DNA from 4 places in the Streptomyces sp. WP-1 genome. Region 3 is predicted to be linked to each of the others. Evidence: riboswitches for the same ligand, from Rfam matches in the RefSeq annotation. Region 3 holds a riboswitch; each other region holds the start of a gene.

Region 1 (4,275 bases), 780 kb from region 3:
GGTGATCCAGGTGGACGAGCCCGCGCTGCGCGAGACGCTGCCACTGCGCGCCGCCGACCGGCCCGCGTACCTGGACTGGGCGACCGAGGCGTTCCGGCTGAGCACCTGCGGGGTGCGCCCGGACACCCAGATCCACACCCATATGTGCTACGCCGAGTTCGGTGACATCGTGCGCGCCATCGACGATCTCGACGCCGATGTCATCAGCCTGGAGGCGGCCCGCTCCCATATGCAGGTCGCCCGCGAACTGGCCGCCCACGGCTATTCACGCGAGGCCGGTCCTGGTGTCTACGACATCCACTCCCCGCGCGTCCCGAGCGCCGAGGAGGCGGCCGGGCTGCTGCGCACGGGGCTCGGCGCCATCCCGGCCGAGCGGCTGTGGGTCAACCCCGACTGCGGCCTGAAGACCCGTGGCTGGCCGGAGACCCGTGAGTCCCTGGAGAACCTGGTCGCGGCCGCGCGCACGGTCCGCGCGGAGCTGGCCGGAGCCTGATCCGGACACGACGGCGGGGCCGGGGCGCACGCGTTACGGCCCCGCCCCGCAGTCCGGGCACGCCGAACCGGCCGCCGGGACCGCCCCCCTCCGACGCATGGGTATACCTAAGTTGAGCCCACGACACAACATCTGGGGCCGTGCACCCCAGACGAGTTCTAGATGCAGTGCTGGGCGTGCTGGTGGTTCGCCGGGCGCAGTGGTGCCCGGCGAGGCAAGAGGGAACCCGGTGGGAATCCGGGACTGCCCCGCGGCGGTGAGCGGGAACGACCGCCGTCATACGCATTGGACCCGGTGAACGGGGGTCTGGGAAGCGACGGCCAGTAGGTGTCCTCAGGTGATGAGGGCGTGCCCGCGAGTCCGAAGACCTGCCACCGGCGCGTACGCCGACGGACGGCGTGCGCGCTTCGAGGCCCCGCCGTGCGGGAAGGGCTGCGGACGTTTTGGGCACGACAGGCATCGGCGGCGGGGCGGCCGGCGGCATGACCACACGGGAACCGGTCCGGACGCGCAAGGACCACCACGCGCTGAACGCCATGCTGAACATGTACGACTGCGACGGCCGCATCCAGTTCGACAAGGACCGCGAGGCGGTACGCCAGTACTTCCTCCAGCACGTCAACCCGTGGGTACTACGAGGAGGCGGTGTTCCGGCGCTACGACGGGGCGTTCACCGAGCGTCTGTACCGGCGGGCGTACGCCCATGAGCACCGCTTCCGCACCTTCCTCGGCGCGTTCGAGTACTACACCTCGTACACCCTGAAGACCTTCGACGGCTCCCGCCTTGGGCGGGTCGGCGGTGCCCCCCCCTGAGCACACCGCCCCGGAGCGCAAGGAGCCCGCCACCGTGACTTCCGCGACTCAGAGCCGCCGATGGGACGTTCACCGGCTGCCGTCCGCCGAGGGCCGGACCTTCCTGGTCACCGGGGGCGACGCCGGGATCGGCTACTTCACGGCGGAGCAGCTCGCCGCCACCGGCGCCGTCGTCGTGCTCGGCAGCCGGGACGGCGCGAAGGTGGAGGCCGCCATGGCCTCGACCCGTTCGCGCGTCCCCGTCGTGCGGGTACGGCACCTTCGGCTGGACCTCGCCGACCTGTCGTCCCTGAGGGCGGGCGTGGACGGGCTGGACCTCGATCGGCTCGACGCGGTGGTGCACAACGCGGGGGTCGCGCTCGACGACCCGCCGCGCCGGGAGACCGCGGACGGCCACGAGCTGATGTTCGGCACCAACCATCTCGGCCACTTCGCGCTGACCCGGTGGCTGGTACCGCTGCTGTCCGCGGCGCCGGCGGGCCGCGTGGTGACGGTGGGCAGCTTCGCGGCGCGCTCCGAGCGACTGGACCTCGGCGACCTGCAGTCCACCCGGGACTACCGGCCCAAGCGTACGTACGGCCGCTCGAAGCCGGCGCAGATGTGTTTCGGCTTCGAACTGGACCGCCGACTGCGTGCCGCCGGCAGCACGGTGCTCAGTGTGGTGGCCCGCCCCGGGGGCGCGCTGGACTCCCTCACCCCGTCCCGCCCGCCGGTCCACCGGACGACACCCGGCGAGCGGCTTCGCGCCCTGCCCGCCGCTCTCTTGGCGCAGGGCAAGGACGCCGGGGCGTGGCCCGTCGTGCGTGCCGTCCTCGACCCACAGGTGCGGGGAGGGGAGCTGTGGGGGCCGAGGGCCTTCGGGCTGCGGGGCATGCCGCGGTCCGAGCCCGTCCCCTCCCATATGGCCGATCCGGCCGTCGCCGCTCAGCTGTGGGCCGCCGGCGAGGAGCTGACCGGCACCGCCCGCCGGCCCGGTCCCGCGTAGGAGGCGAGGGGCCGGATCAGCGCGTTGTGGGCGAGCTGTTCGGTGATGTGGGCGGTCCAGCCGGTGATCCGGCTCATCACGAAGATCGGGGTGAAGGCCGGGATGTCGAAGCCCATCAGGTGGTAGGCGAGACCGGCCGGGTAGTCCAGGTTGGGGTGGATGCCCTTGCGCTGGAGCATGGCGTTCCGCAGGGCCGTGTGCAGGGTGGCCAGGCGGGTGGTGTCCGGGTCGGCGGCGCGGGCCACCAGACGGTCCAACGCGCCCTGCATGAGGGGCACCCGGGAGTCGCCGTCCTTGTAGACGCGGTGGCCGAAGCCCATGATCTTCCGCTTGTCGGCGAGGGCCCGGTCCAGCCATTCCTCGGCGCGGTCCGGGTCGCCGATCTCCTCCAGCATGTGCATCACGGCCTCGTTGGCGCCGCCGTGCAGCGGGCCCTTGAGGGCGCCGACGGCGGCGGTGACCGCGCTGTAGAGGTCGGAGAGGGTGGAGGTGACGACGCGGGCGGTGAACGTCGAGGCGTTGAAGCTGTGTTCGGCGTACAGGACGAGGGAGATCTCGAAGCAGCGGACCGTCTCGGGGTCGGGCACCGTGCCGAAGCACATGTGGAAGAAGTTCTCCGCGTACCCGAGGTCCGGGTCGGGCGGAATGGGGGCGAGGCCGCGTCGGCGGCGCTGGTCGGCGGCGACCACGGCGGGGAGTCTCGCCAGCAGGGTCAGGGACTTGGCGCGGTGGGCGGCGAGGCTGCCGTCGTCCTCCGTCGGGTCCTCGGCGCCGAAGAAGCTGACGGCGGTGCGCAGTACGTCCATCGGGTGGCAGGTCTCGGGGAGCCGGGCCAGCAGTTCGGCGGTGGTGCGGTCGAGCGGGCGCAGGGCGCGCTCCCGGGCCTGGAACTCCCGCAGTTGGCCGGCGTCGGGGAGTTCGCCGTACCAGAGCAGGTACGCGACCTCCTCGAAGGAGCGGCGGGCGGCCAGGTCCTGGACCGGATAGCCGCGGTAGGTCAGGGAGTTGGTGTCCTGGATGACGGTGGAGATCTCGGTGGTGTCGACGACGACACCGGCGAGTCCGCGATGGATGGTCATGGGGATCGTCTCCGGTGGGTCAGGCGCCGGGCGGCAGAGTGAAGTCGTGGACGGCCGAGTCGAAGGCCGCGTAGTCCGCGTAGCCGAGGAGTTCGTAGAGGCGGGAGCGGGTCTGCATGCGGGGCAGCAGGCTCTCCTGGGTGCCTTCGGCGGCCAGGGTGCGCAGCCCGTCCTCGACGGCGCCCATGGCGAGGCGGAAGAAGGTGACGGGGTAGAGCGCGATGTCGTAGCCGAGGTTCTGAAGGGTGTGCACGTCCAGCAGGCGGGACTTGCCGAACTCGGTCATGTTGGCGAGCAGCGGCACGTCGACCGCCGCGCGAAATGCCTCGAACTCCCGCTCGTCGGCGAGGGCTTCGGGAAAGATCGCGTCGGCTCCCGCGTCGACGTATGCCTTGGCACGGTCGATCGCCGCGTCCAGCCCTTCGATGGTGCGGGCGTCGGTGCGGGCCATGAGAAGGAAGTCCGGGTCGCGGCGGGCGTCCACGGCGGCCCGGATGCGGCGGGTCATCTCCTCGCGGGCGACGACCGACTTGCCGTCGAGGTGGCCGCAGCGCTTGGGGTTGACCTGGTCCTCCAGGTGCAGCCCGGCCAGGCCCGCGTCCTCCATCAGCTGGACCGTGCGGGCGGCGTTCATCGGTTCGCCGAAGCCGGTGTCGGCGTCGATCAGGACGGGCAGGTCGGTCGCCCTGGTGGTCTGCTGGGCACGGGCGGCGATCTCGGTGGACGTGGTCAGGCCGATGTCGGGCAGGCCCAGGTCGGCGGCGAGCACGGCACCGGAGAGGTAGGCGGCCTCGAAGCCGGTGTCCTGGATCAGCCGGGCGGACAGCGGGTTGAGGGCGCCCGGCATCATCAACAGCCGGTCCTGTGCGATCCGTTGGCGCAGGACGCGGCGGCGGTCGGCGGGG
Region 2 (4,275 bases), 780 kb from region 3:
CGGCGAGCGGCACGACGAGATCCTCACGCCCGCCGCCCTGGACTTCGTCGGGGCCCTCGTGGCCGCGTTCGGCGAGCGCCGCCAGGAGCTGATGAAGGAGCGGCGCCGGCAGGCCCTGCGGCTGGCCGCCGGCGCGCCGCTCGACTTCCCGATGGTCACCTCCGCCGTGCGCGCCGACCCCGGCTGGCGGGTCGCGCCGCCCGCGCCCGGTCTGACCGACCGCCGTGTGGAGATCACCGGCCCGCCGGACCGCCGTATGACGGTGAACGCGCTCAACTCCGGGGCCCAGGTGTGGATGGCCGACTTCGAGGACGCCACCGCGCCCACCTGGGGCAATGTCATCGGCGGCCAGCTGAGCCTGCTGGACGCCATCGAGCGGCGGATCGACTTCACCGCCGCGGACGGCCGAGAGTACCGGCTCGGCGAGCGGCTCGCCACGATCGTCGTACGCCCGCGTGGCTGGCACCTGGAGGAGGAGCACCTGGAGTACGACGGCCGGCCCGTGCCCGCGGCGCTGGTGGACTTCGGTCTCTACTTCTTCCACTGCGCCCAGCGGCAGATCGACGCCGGGTACGGCCCGTACTTCTATCTGCCCAAGCTGGAGAACCGGTACGAGGCGCGGCTGTGGAACGACGTCTTCGTGCACGCCCAGGAGCTGCTCAACATCCCCCGGGGCACCGTCCGCGCCACCGTGCTCATCGAGACGATCACAGCCGCGTTCGAGATGGAGGAGATCCTCCACGAGCTGCGCGAGCACAGCTCGGGGCTCAACGCGGGCCGCTGGGACTACCTGTTCAGCATCATCAAGACCTTCGGCCACCGCACCGACTTCCTGCTGCCGGACCGGGCGAAGGTCACCATGACGGCCCCGTTCATGCGGGCGTACACCGAACTCCTCGTGCGCACCTGCCACCAGCGGGGCGCGCATGCCATCGGCGGCATGGCGGCGCAGGTGCCGGGCGGCGAACCGGCCGCTCGCGAGGCCGCGTTGGCGACGGTCCGGCTGGACAAGGAGCGAGAGGCGGAGGACGGCTTCGACGGCTCCAGGGTGGCGCATCCGGGCCTGGTCCCGGTGTGCCGGGAGGTGTTCGACGGCGTCCTCGGCGGGCGGCCGCACCAACTGGACCGGCTGCGCGAGGACGTGGCGGTATCGGCGGCCGAGCTGCTGTCGGTGCGCCGGATCGCGGGACCGCCCACGGCGGAGGGGGTGCGCACCAATCTCCGGGTCGCGCTGCGCTACTTCGCCGCCTGGCTGGACGGCCGGGGTGCGGTCGCCCTGGACGGCCTCATGGAGGACGCGGCCACGGCGGAGATCGCCCGGGTGCAGATCTGGCAGTGGCTGCGGCACCGGGTGATCGAGCGGGAGACGGTGACGGAGCTGCTGGAGGAGGAGACGGCGGCGCTCGGCGCGGAGTATCCGTGGGCCCCCGTGGAGGACGTCCGCGCGCTGTTCGAACGCACCGCGCTCCAGGGAGAGTTGCCGCTGTTCTTCACACCGGACGCCTACGCCCGGCATCTCGTGCGGCGGGCGTCATGAGCGGGCGCTTCGCACGCGTCGGAGTGGTCGGCGGCGGCCGGATGGGCGCGGGCATCGCCGAGGTGTGCGCGCGGGCCGGTCTGGACACGGTGGTCTGCGAGGCCGACGCGGTGGCCGCCCGCGCGGCCCGGGACCGGGTGGCGGGCTCGCTCGAACAGGCGGTACGGCGGGGCAAGCTGGCCGAGACCGAGGCCCGGGACGCCCTCGCGCGCATCGTCTTCAGCGGCGGTCTCGACGAGTTGGCCGACCGGCAGCTCGTGATCGAGGCCGTGACCGAGAACGCGGACGCCAAGACCGAGGTGTTCGCCGCGCTCGACAAGATCGTGGCGGACCCGGCGGCGGTGCTGGCCACCAACACCTCGTCGCTGCCCGTGATGCGGCTCGGGATGGCCACCTCCCGCGCGGACCGGGTCGTCGGACTGCACTTCTTCAACCCGGTGCCGGTGCTGCCGCTGGTGGAGGTGGTCGCCTCGCTGCACACCTCGGCGCGGACCGTGACCGAGGTGGAGACCTTCGCCACCGAGGTGCTCGGCAAGACGGTCGTGCACGCCAAGGACCGGGCCGGCTTCGTCGTCAACGCGCTGCTGGTGCCGTACCTGCTGGCCGCGATCCGGATGGCGGAGTCCGGGTTCGCCTCGGCCGGTGACATCGACGCGGGGATGGAGCAGGGCTGCGCCCACCCGATGGGACCGCTGCGGCTCGCCGACCTGATCGGCCTCGACACCGTCGCCGCGATCGCGGAGTCGCTGTACGACGAGTTCCACGAACCCCTCTACGCCCCGCCCCCGCTGCTGCGGCGGATGGTCGAGGCGGGGCTGCTGGGCCGCAAGAGCGGCCGGGGGTTCCACGTGTACGGCCAGGGCTGAGGAGCCTGGTCCGGCCGGGCTGAGGGGCCCGGCCCGCGGTCACCGGCCGAGGGTCCGGACGACCGTGCGGAGGGAAGGGCGGGAAGCGCGTGTGCGGCGCTTCCCGCCCTCTGCCGTGCGGCGGCATCGCGGGCCACGGCGGCGCGGGCGGGCGACCACCTGGGCCCCGGAGTGCCAGGGGCGCGGGCCCGGCAAGCGGGCCGTCCGGGCCCTTCCGGAGCCGGGACGCGATCTGGTCCGGGGCCGTCCGTCTCGGCGCGCCATCCGAATGCTGGACTTGATCCACCACGCGAACCCTTCGGCCCGTAGGCTGGCGCGTGCAGCTGGTTCGCCCCGTCCGCCAGGCGGGAGCGTCGCAAGAGGGAACCCGGTGGGAATCCGGGACTGCCCCGCAGCGGTGAGCGGGAACGACCGCCGTCATACGCACTGGACCCGGTGAACAGGGTCTGGGAAGCGACGGCCAGTAGGTGTCCTCAGGTGATGAGGGCGTGCCCGCGAGTCCGAAGACCTGCCATCTGCCCGTGCGCGGGACGTCCCGTGCGCGGCATCCCGGTGACCTCGAGGGCGGGTCGGCGACACAGAACCGAACGGACGGCCATGGGCCGCTGCCGTACGGTCCGTCACCCCTTCGCGCTCTCGTCCCGTCCCCGGGATCTCAGGGATTCATCTCGCGAAGGAGATCTCCGTGACCACGAAGTCCGCAGCCGCGGCGGCACGGGCCACCGTGTACGGCTACCCCCGCCAGGGGGCGAACCGGGAACTGAAGAAGGCGATCGAGGGCTACTGGAAGGGCCGCGTCAGCGCTGACGAACTGCGGGCGACCGCAGCCGAGTTGCGCGGCACCGCCTGGCGCCGGCTCGCCGAGGCCGGTCTGCACGAGGTGCCGTCCGGCGACTTCTCGTACTACGACCATGTCCTGGACACCAGCGTCATGGTCGGCGCGATCCCCGACCGGCACCGGGCGGCCGTCGCCGCCGATCCGCTGGACGGCTACTTCGCGATGGCCCGCGGCACCCAGGAGGTGGCGCCGCTGGAGATGACCAAGTGGTTCGACACCAATTACCACTATCTGGTACCCGAGTTGGGGCCGGACACGGTGTTCACGGCCGACTCCGCCAAGCAGGTCGCGGAGCTGACCGAGGCCCTCGCCCTCGGGCTGAGCGCCCGCCCGGTGCTGGTGGGCCCGGTGACCTATCTGCTGCTGGCCAAGCCCGCGCCCGGGGTGCCCGCCGACTTCGAGCCGCTGACCCTGCTGGACCGGCTGCTGCCGGTGTACGCCGAGGTCCTCGCCGACCTGCGGGCGGCCGGCGCCGACTGGGTGCAGCTCGATGAGCCCGCCCTCGTCCAGGACCGCACCCCGGCCGAGCTGAACGCCGCCGAGCGCGCCTACCGCGATCTCGGCGCCCTCACCGACCGGCCCAGGCTGCTGGTGGCGTCCTACTTCGACCGGCTCGGCGAGGCCCTGCCGGTGCTCGCGAAGGCGCCGGTGGAGGGCCTGGCCCTGGACTTCACCGAGGCCGCCGCCCGGAACCTGGACGCGCTGGCCGCCGTCGGCGGGCTGCCCGGCAAGCGGCTGGTCGCGGGCGTCGTCAACGGCCGCAACGTCTGGGTCGACGACCTGGAGAAGTCCCTGGCCACCCTCGGCACCCTGCTGGGCCTGGCCGACCGGGTCGACGTCTCGGCCTCCTGCTCCCTGCTGCACGTCCCCCTCGACGCGGCCGCCGAGCACGACATCGACCCGCAGATCCGGCGCTGGCTCGCCTTCGCCGAGCAGAAGACGGCGGAACTCGCCACGCTGGCCAAGGGCCTCACCCTCGGCACGGACGCCATCGCCGCGGAGCTGTCCGCGAACCGGGCCGACCTCGCCTCCCG
Region 3 (4,275 bases):
CATAGCCGAGTTCGGGCAGATGGTCGACGACGGCGCCGGTCGAGGAGAAGGGGTAGGGGCCGAAGAGCCCGTCCGCCCAGTCGACGATCTCGGGCACCAGGTGCGGGACGTCGCCGGCGTCTGCGGACTCGTCCGGGTCGACGGCGACGTAGACGGGCAGGCGGTCGTGTGTCCGGCCCTTGTGAATCTCGAAGTAGCCGACGGAGACATGGGCGAGGTAGCCGGCCATGGGCTCCGCAGTACGCCAGTGCCGTGTCATCGACCCGCCCTTGTCCTCCTCCGCGATCAGCTCGCCGTTGCCCACCGCGTCGTAGAAGTCGCCGTCCTCGTCCCTGGGCACGGTGACCCATATGTCGAACGTGGCCTTGTCCGAGGGGTGATGGTTACCGGGGAACCAGGTCATGGAGCCGGTCGGCTGGCCCAGGGCGGTCGAGCCGTCATCGGTCTCGATCCAGCCTTCGAGACCTCCGTCGTCGCCTTTGATCGTTCGCGGGGTGCCGTCGTACGTGACGACCGTCTTGAAGATCTCGTCGTTCTTCAATGTCTTCGCCGGTGTGACGACCAACTCGTCACCCGAACGGGAGAATTGGGCTTTCGACCCCTGCACCGTCGCGGTGCGTACCCGCAGGCCCGACAGGTCGAGGTCGAAGCGGCTCAGGTCCTGGGTGGCCCGCGCCGTGATGACCGCCGTGCCCTTCAGGTGATTGGTCTGCGGTGTGTAATCCAGCGTCAGCCCGTAATGCGTCACGTCGTAGCCGCCGTTGCCGAGCGTCGGGAACAGCCGGTCACCCACTCCCGCCGCGCCGGGCTTCGCGGCCGCGTGGCCGCCCACCGGCCCGGGGCCGGCGCAGGACGTCGTCATGGCCAGGAGCAGCACCGCTGTCGGAGCCCAGGCGGACACGGAGCGCCGGTGCCGGTGGGTCGGCGCCGTGCGAGGCTTCATCTCGTCTCTCCATCTCGTCTCTCCCGTCGATTGCGGCACGCGAGACGTCAGAACCTCCGCATCATCAAATGGTTGCCTCAAGATTGGCAAAAATCTTGACTCCCGTCCGCTTCGAGTCGCCGTTCAAGGCCGAGGTCTGCTCCGTCACCACCTGGCAGTTCACCGACTTCAAGTGGGGCACCCAGAACCCGGTGACTATGCGCGACGCCGAGTGAGGACGCGCCCGGGACGTACGCGCTGCCCTGCCCATACTGCAACTGGTGCTGCTGCCCGTCTGGTTCCTGGCCTACCTCCACGTCGGCAAGGTCCGGCCCGTCATGGTCGACGCCCGCACCGGCGGGGTCCTCGGCGAACGGCCGTACAGCGCGGCGAAGATCACCCTGGCGTCGGTCGGCGGCGCGCCGCTGATCGCGTTGGTGGTGCTGCTCGTGGTGGTGCCGCGCGAGTGAGGACGCGCCGGAGACCTCCTGGCGGCGGTCCGATGTGATCTTGGATACCTGGGGGACCGTCCGGTTGTGCGGAAGGGGGTGGTCGGTCCTACGGTGGGCGGGCCGTGGTGTTCGGGAAGACCGGTGACAGCCCTCAGCGGGGCTCATGCCGGAGCGGCCCTCGCCACTGTGATCGGGGAGTATCCGTCCCACGTCGTGCACGGTCACTGTTCGCCGCCCGGCGGACGGGAAGGCCGGGACGGACACGCGAGCACCCGTAAGCCAGGAGACCGGCCACGGCACTTCACGAGCTGATCCACGAGGTGCTGGAGCGTGACCCCATGACCCTGTCCGCAGAGCCGACCCGTTTTCGCTGGCGGCGCGAGGACTCCGTGCGGACCGCCGGGCTGCTGGTGGTGATCGCCGCCCTGCACGTTGTGGCGTTCGGCATCCTGTTCCTGCTGGTCGTGCCCGGGCACTACGAGGTCGGCTCCAAGGCGTTCGGGATCGGCCTCGGCGTGACCGCGTACACGCTGGGCATGCGGCACGCGTTCGACGCCGATCACATCGCCGCGATCGACAACACCACCCGCAAGCTGATGGCCGACGGCAAGCGGCCGGTGTCGGTCGGCTTCTGGTTCGCGCTCGGCCATTCCAGCGTGGTGGTCGCCATGGCGGCCCTGGTCGCGGGCGGCGCACAGCTCGCCGGGATCCTGCTCGACGACGACTCCCGTACCCACCAGACCCTCGGTGTCGTCGGCACCACCGTCTCCGGGACCTTCCTGTACCTCATCGCGGCCCTCAACCTGGTGGCGCTCGCGGGCATCGTGCGGGTGTTCCGGGCGATGCGAGCGGGCAGGTACGACGAGGCCGCCCTGGAACAGCACCTGGATTCCCGGGGGTTCATGAACCGGATCCTGGGCCGCTTCACCAGGTCGATCACCCGGCCCGGGCAGATGTTCCCGCTGGGCTTCCTGTTCGGGATCGGCTTCGACACCGCGACCGAGGTCACCCTGATGGTGATGGCGGGCAGCGGCGCCGCGGCCGGGCTCCCGTGGTACGCGATCCTGTGCCTGCCGCTGCTGTTCGCGGCGGGGATGAGCCTGTTCGACACGCTCGACGGCACCTTCATGAACTTCGCCTACCAGTGGGCGTTCTCCAACCCGGTGCGCAAGGTGTTCTACAACCTGACCATCACCGGCCTGTCCATCGCGGTCGCCTTTCTGATCGGCACCATCGAACTGGTCGGGGTGCTGCGCGAGAAGCTCGATCTGAGCGACGCGGTGACCGGCTGGATCGCCGGACTGGACCTGGACAACGTGGGGTACGTCATCGTCGGCCTGTTCGTGGTCGTGTGGGCGGCGGCGCTGGCGTACTGGCGGCTGGCCAGGGTGGAGGAGAGGTGGGCGGGCCGGCTCGGCGAGGGCGGCTGACGCTGCGGCCGCGTCGCGGACTTCCGTGAGCTGCCGACGTCGCCGATGCGTGCCGCCGGTGCGGCCGTTATGGCGTACGTCACGATCACGTCCCGGAACTCGACGCTCCACCGGTCCGACTACTGCGACGGTACGGCTTCCACCGCCATCTCTCGCACGACGGTCCGATGGGACCAGGAAGGTCGGGCATGGCCGATATTCCGTTGTCACCCCGCTCCCCCGGTACGACCCGTGGCAAGCTGCTGCCGCCTCCCGCGCTCTGTGGATTCCTGCTCCTGCTGATGCTGCTGTTCGCGGCGTCCTACGCCGTCGGCGCGGCGGTCGGGCCGGTGGCGCCCGGCATGCACGGCACCGGGAGCGGCGGGAGTGGCGGGGACGGCGGGGGCGGCGGTGGCAATGGCGACATGCCCGGGATGAGCCATGGGAGCGGTGAGTGACCGCTCTCGAACCGGCGGCGGAACGCGTCGTCACGGACATCACCGTCGGCGGGATGACCTGCGCGGCCTGTGTCCGGCGCGTGGAGAGGAAACTCGGCAAGCTGGCGGGCGTCACGGCCACGGTCAACCTCGCCACGGGACTCGCCCGGGTCAGCCACCCGGCCGACACCGCGCCCGACAGCCTCGTCGCCGCGGTCGAACAGGCCGGGTACCAGGCCGCGTTGCCGGTGAGCGAGGACGACGAGGGCCCCGAGGCGCCGGACGAGGAGGAGGCCGCGGACCGGCGCGAGCGGGAACGGATCACGGTCACCGCGCTGCTGGCCGTACCGGTGCTGGTGCTCTCGATGGTGCCGGCCCTGCAGTTCCGTGATTGGCAGTGGCTGTGCTTCGTGCTGGCCGCCCCGGTGGCCGTATGGAGCGCCTGGCCGTTCCACGTCAGGGCGCTGCGGGGCCTGCGCCACTCGACGGCCACGATGGACACCCTGGTCTCGCTGGGGACCGTCGCGTCGTTCGCGTGGTCGGCGTACGCGCTGTTCTTCGGCGGGGCGGGCCGGCCCGGGACGCGGATGTCGTTCAGCCTCCTGCCCGCAGCGTCGGACGGCATGGCGCACCTGTATCTGGAAGCGGCCGTGAGCGTCCCGCTGTTCGTGCTGACCGGGCGGTTCCTGGAGGGGCGGGCCCGGCGGGGGACCGGGGCGGCGCTGCGGTCGCTCGCCGAACTGGCGGCCAAGAAGGTGTCGGTACGGGACGAGTCCGGCGAGCGGTCGATCCCGATCGAGCGGCTGCGGGTGGGGCAGACCTTCGTGGTGCGCCCGGGGGAGCGGGTCGCGACCGACGGACGGGTGGTGCGGGGCACCTCCGCCGTGGATCTGTCCCTGGTCACCGGCGAGAGCGAGCCCGTGGAGGTGGGCCCCGGCTCGGCTCTGGTCGGCGGCGCCGTCAACGCCGGCGGACTGCTGTTCGTGGCGGCCACGGCGGTCGGCGCGGACATCCGGCTGGCGCGGATCACCCGTCTCGTCACGGAGGCCCAGACC
Region 4 (4,275 bases), 2.5 Mb from region 3:
CGGGCACGTCCGCCGGGGAGAACAGCGACCACTGCCCGTCGGCGTTGACCCGGCGCATGAACTCGTCCGGCACCCAGTGCGCGAGGTTCAGATTGTGCGTACGGCGGGCGTCCTCACCGGTGTTGTCCCGCAGCTCCAGGAACTCCTCCAGGTCGGAGTGCCAGGTCTCCAGGTACACCGCGGCCGCGCCCTTGCGCCGGCCGCCCTGGTTCACCGCGGCCACCGAGGCGTCCAGGGTCTTCAGGAACGGCACGATGCCGTTGGAGTGCCCGTTGGTGCCCCGGATCAGCGAACCGCGGGCGCGGATACGGGAGTACGACAGACCGATGCCGCCGGCGTGCTTGGAGAGCCGGGCGACCTGGTGGTAGCGGTCGTAGATGGAGTCCAGCTCGTCCAGCGGGGAGTCGAGGAGGTAGCAGGACGACATCTGGGGGTGCCGGGTGCCGGAGTTGAACAGGGTGGGGGAGGAGGGCAGGTAGTCGAGCCGGCTCATCAGCCGGTAGAGCGCGGCGACCTCGTCCACCGAGCGTGCCGAGTCGTCCTCGGCGAGGCCGGCGGCGACACGCAGCATGAAGTGCTGGGGGGTCTCGATGACCTGACGGGTGATCGGGTGGCGCAGCAGATAGCGGCTGTGCAGGGTGCGCAGCCCGAAGTAGCCGAAGCGGTCGTCGGCGGCGCGGTCGATCAGGTGGTCGAGCCGGGCGGCGTGGATCCGGACGAACTCGGCCGTCCGGTCGGCGATGAGCCCCTCGCGGTGTCCGACGGCGACCGACTCGGTGAAGGACGCCACGCCCTGCGAGGCGGCCTCGGCGCGGATGGAGATGGTCAGCAGCCGGGCGGCGAGCCGCGAGTACGCGGGGTCCTCGGAGATCAGGCCGGCCGCGGCCTCGGTCGCGAGCTCGCGCAGCTCCGCCTCGTCGGCGTGGGCGGAGCGGCCGCGCAGCGCGGCGGCGGCGACCCGGCCGGGATCGGCGTCGGGGAGGTCCCCGGTCAGCTCGGTCAGGGTCCGCAGCAGCGCGGTACCGGGACCGTCGTTCTCCAGGCCCTGGGCTGAAGCCGGTTCGGCTGGCGCGATGGTCACGTGGGGCTCTCCCTCGCTCGGCACGGGGCCTGGCGGAGGGCAGGGGCAGCCACGAGCGCACACGGCGTCGCGTCCACCGGCCCACTCCGCGAGGCCCGGACGTCTCAGAGCACCCGAACCGGTGGGCCGGGTGCGCTGCCGGCAGGTCCTCGGACTGATCCCCGTGCGCGGATGCGCACAAGTACACCGTTGCGGGACAGTTCCGGATTCGCACCGGATTCCCCTGCGACGACAGCGACCATGAGCATACATCTAGTGCCGGGCCGGAATGCCACCCCCAGATGTTGTGTCACCGTGTGTCTACGAGGGGTATGCGAAACGGGGCGCGAGGGGCACGCGAAACGGGCCGCCGGCGCCCTTGGCGCCGCCGGCCCGCCCCTGGCCGCCCGGGTCCCCGGGCGCCTCGCTAGTGGCTGGTGCCCGCCGTGGCGGGCGGCAGCTCGACCTGTACGCCCGGGTCGCCGGCGTCCGCCGTGTAGTCCTCGGGACGGGTCTCGTCGATGCCCTCAGGGGCCTTCACGGCCTTCAGGACGACGGTCAGGACGACCGTGACGAGGACGTTGAGGACGAAGGCCGTCATGCCGATGTAGCCGATCTGGCCGATGCCCGGGATGTCGTCGGCGGAGCCGCCGAAGTGCTTCTGGGTCGGGGAGGCGACACCGTACGCGGCGAGGGTGCCGTAGATCATGCCGACCGCCCAGCCCGCGAGCAGCGCCCAGCGGTGGAACCAGCGGGTGAACAGGCCGCCGACCAGGGCCGGGAAGGTCTGCAGGATCCAGATGCCGCCGAGCAGCTGGAAGTTGATGGCGACCGTCTTGTCCATGCCCAGTACGAAGATCAGCGCGCCGACCTTCACCAGCAGCGACACGAACTTGGAGACCTGCGCCTCCTGCTTCGGCGTGGCGTCCGGCTTGATGAAGTCCTTGTAGATGTTGCGCGTGAACAGGTTCGCCGCCGCGATCGACATGATCGCCGCCGGGACCAGCGCGCCGATGCCGATCGCCGCGAACGCCACACCGGCGAACCAGTCCGGGAACATGTCCTCGAACAGCTGCGGGATCGCCAGCTGCCCGTTGGTGACCTTCACCCCGGCCGCGATCGCCATGAAGCCCAGCAGCGCCAGCAGGCCCAGCATCAGGGAGTACAGCGGCAGGATGGTGGTGTTGCGCCGGATCACGTTACGGCTCTTGGAGGAGAGCGTCGCGGTGATCGAGTGCGGGTACATGAACAGCGCGAGCGCGGAACCGAGAGCCAGCGTGGCGTACGTCCACTGTCCGGCGGGCGCCGGCGCGAGCGCCCCGCGGGGCTTGCCGGTGGCCGGGTTGACCTGGCTGAACGCGTGGGCCGCCTTGGCGAAGATGTCGTCGAAGCCGCCCAGCTTGATCGGGATGTAGATGATCGCCACACCGATCACGATGTAGATCAGCGCGTCCTTGACGAACGCGATCAGCGCGGGCGCCCGCAGCCCCGAGGAGTACGTGTACGCGGCCAGCACCGCGAACGCGATCAGCAGCGGCAGGTCCTTCACGAACGCGTTGGTGTTGTCGCCGCCGCCGACGCCCATCACGTCCAGCACCGCCTGGATGCCGACGAGCTGGAGCGCGATGTACGGCATCGTCGCCAGGATGCCGGTCACCGCGACCGCGAGCGACAGGCCCTTCGAGCCGAAGCGGCCGCGCACGAAGTCGGAGGTGGTGACGTAGCCGTGGCGGTGCGAGACCGACCACAGCCGCGGCAGGAAGGTGAAGATCAGCGGGTAGACCAGGATCGTGTACGGCACCGCGAAGAAGCCGGACGCGCCCGCCGCGTAGATCGCCGCCGGTACGGCCACGAAGGTGTACGCCGTGTACAGGTCGCCGCCGAGCAGGAACCAGGTGATCCAGGTGCCGAACGACCGGCCGCCCAGACCCCATTCGTCCAGCGTGTGCTCGTTCTCGGCCCGGCGCCAGCGCGCGGCGAGGAAGCCCAGGACCGTGACGGCCAGGAAGAAGAAGATGAAGACGCCCAGTGCGACGCCGTTGACCCCGGTCTTCACTTCGCGGCACCCCCCTGCGCGTCACGGCGGGAGCGCTGGTCGTGCTGCCAGAGCTTGTACGCGGTCATGGTGAGGGCGGTGGAGATCAGCACCCAGACCATCTGGTACCAGTAGAAGAAGGGGATCCCGATGAACGTCGGGTCCGTCTTCGCGTACGAGCCGACCCACAGCATCGCCACGAAGGGCGCGACGAGACAAATGCCGATGACCACGCGCAGCGGTGTCACCACCGGTGGTCCCACTTCGGGCGTTTCTGACATGCTGCGGCTCCGTCCCCTCGCTGATCACCGAGTAATGCGCAGGCAATCTAGGTGACGGTATCCAGCCGGTGGAAGACCCCGTCTCAAGCTGTGTGTATCGATTCGGCGAAGGAACGGACGCCTCCGGGCGGGCCTCAGTCCATCGGGCGCTTGAGGCGGGCCACGAACTTGTAGCGGTCGCCGCGGTACACCGACCGCACCCACTCGACCGGCAGGCCCGCGCGGTCCAGCGAGTGCCGGGAGAGCATCAGCATCGGCAGCCCGACGTCCGTGCCGAGCAGACCGGCCTCGCGCGGGGTGGCCAGCGAGGTCTCGATGGTCTCCTCGGCCTCGGCGAGGTGGACGTCGTACACCTCGGCGAGCGCGGTGTAGAGGGACGTGTACTTGACCAGCGAACGGCGCAGCGCGGGGAAGCGCTTGGCGGACAGATGGGTGGTCTCTATGGCCATGGGCTCGCCGTTGGCCATGCGCAGCCGCTCGATGCGCAGCACCCGGCCGCCCGCGGAGATGTCGAGCAGCCTGGCGAGCCGGTCGTCGGCGGTGATGTAGCCGACGTCCAGCAGCTGGGAGGTGGGCTCCAGGCCCTGGGCGCGCATGTCCTCGGTGTAGGAGGTGAGCTGGAGCGCCTGGGAGACCTTGGGCTTGGCGACGAAGGTGCCCTTGCCCTGGATGCGCTCCAGGCGGCCCTCCACGACCAGCTCCTGAAGGGCCTGGCGGACGGTGGTGCGGGAGGTGTCGAACTCCGCGGCCAGCGTGCGCTCCGGCGGGACCGGCGTGCCGGGCGCCTGCGTCTCCGTCATGTCGAGCAGGTGCTTCTTCAGGCGGTAGTACTTCGGCACGCGCGCGGTACGGACGGTGGTGCCGGCCTCGTTCTCCGCACTGCTGACATCGGTGCTCAT

The links. Region 3 has a riboswitch for cobalamin ahead of QHG49_RS01260 (HoxN/HupN/NixA family nickel/cobalt transporter). Riboswitches for the same ligand answer to the same signal wherever they lie in the genome.
Region 1: linked by a shared signal. The riboswitch ahead of QHG49_RS34025 (ribonucleotide-diphosphate reductase subunit alpha) and the one ahead of QHG49_RS01260 (HoxN/HupN/NixA family nickel/cobalt transporter) in region 3 are both predicted to bind cobalamin.
Region 2: linked by a shared signal. The riboswitch ahead of metE (5-methyltetrahydropteroyltriglutamate--homocysteine S-methyltransferase) and the one ahead of QHG49_RS01260 (HoxN/HupN/NixA family nickel/cobalt transporter) in region 3 are both predicted to bind cobalamin.
Region 4: linked by a shared signal. The riboswitch ahead of QHG49_RS12445 (ribonucleoside-diphosphate reductase subunit alpha) and the one ahead of QHG49_RS01260 (HoxN/HupN/NixA family nickel/cobalt transporter) in region 3 are both predicted to bind cobalamin.

Annotation. Positions count from the first base shown of each region.
Region 1 is NZ_CP123923.1:1,167,974-1,172,248, forward strand. Features, by position in the region: gene metE (5-methyltetrahydropteroyltriglutamate--homocysteine S-methyltransferase) at 1-493, shown strand, start outside; cobalamin riboswitch at 660-884, shown strand; partial or broken gene QHG49_RS34025 (ribonucleotide-diphosphate reductase subunit alpha) at 976-1,276, shown strand; gene QHG49_RS04830 (SDR family NAD(P)-dependent oxidoreductase) at 1,341-2,291, shown strand; gene QHG49_RS04835 (bifunctional 2-methylcitrate synthase/citrate synthase) at 2,231-3,370, opposite strand; gene prpB (methylisocitrate lyase) at 3,390-4,275, opposite strand, start outside.
Region 2 is NZ_CP123923.1:1,163,060-1,167,334, forward strand. Features, by position in the region: gene aceB (malate synthase A) at 1-1,537, shown strand, start outside; gene QHG49_RS04810 (3-hydroxybutyryl-CoA dehydrogenase) at 1,534-2,403, shown strand; cobalamin riboswitch at 2,726-2,920, shown strand; gene metE (5-methyltetrahydropteroyltriglutamate--homocysteine S-methyltransferase) at 3,089-4,275, shown strand, end outside.
Region 3 is NZ_CP123923.1:386,683-390,957, reverse strand. Features, by position in the region: gene QHG49_RS01275 (M1 family metallopeptidase) at 1-943, opposite strand, end outside; gene QHG49_RS01270 (SPFH domain-containing protein) at 1,039-1,158, shown strand; gene QHG49_RS01265 (hypothetical protein) at 1,204-1,392, shown strand; cobalamin riboswitch at 1,481-1,685, shown strand; gene QHG49_RS01260 (HoxN/HupN/NixA family nickel/cobalt transporter) at 1,713-2,804, shown strand; gene QHG49_RS01255 (hypothetical protein) at 2,993-3,241, shown strand; gene QHG49_RS01250 (cation-translocating P-type ATPase) at 3,238-4,275, shown strand, end outside.
Region 4 is NZ_CP123923.1:2,929,921-2,934,195, reverse strand. Features, by position in the region: gene QHG49_RS12445 (ribonucleoside-diphosphate reductase subunit alpha) at 1-1,081, opposite strand, end outside; cobalamin riboswitch at 1,204-1,339, opposite strand; gene mctP (monocarboxylate uptake permease MctP) at 1,488-3,116, opposite strand; gene QHG49_RS12435 (DUF3311 domain-containing protein) at 3,113-3,376, opposite strand; gene QHG49_RS12430 (GntR family transcriptional regulator) at 3,511-4,275, opposite strand.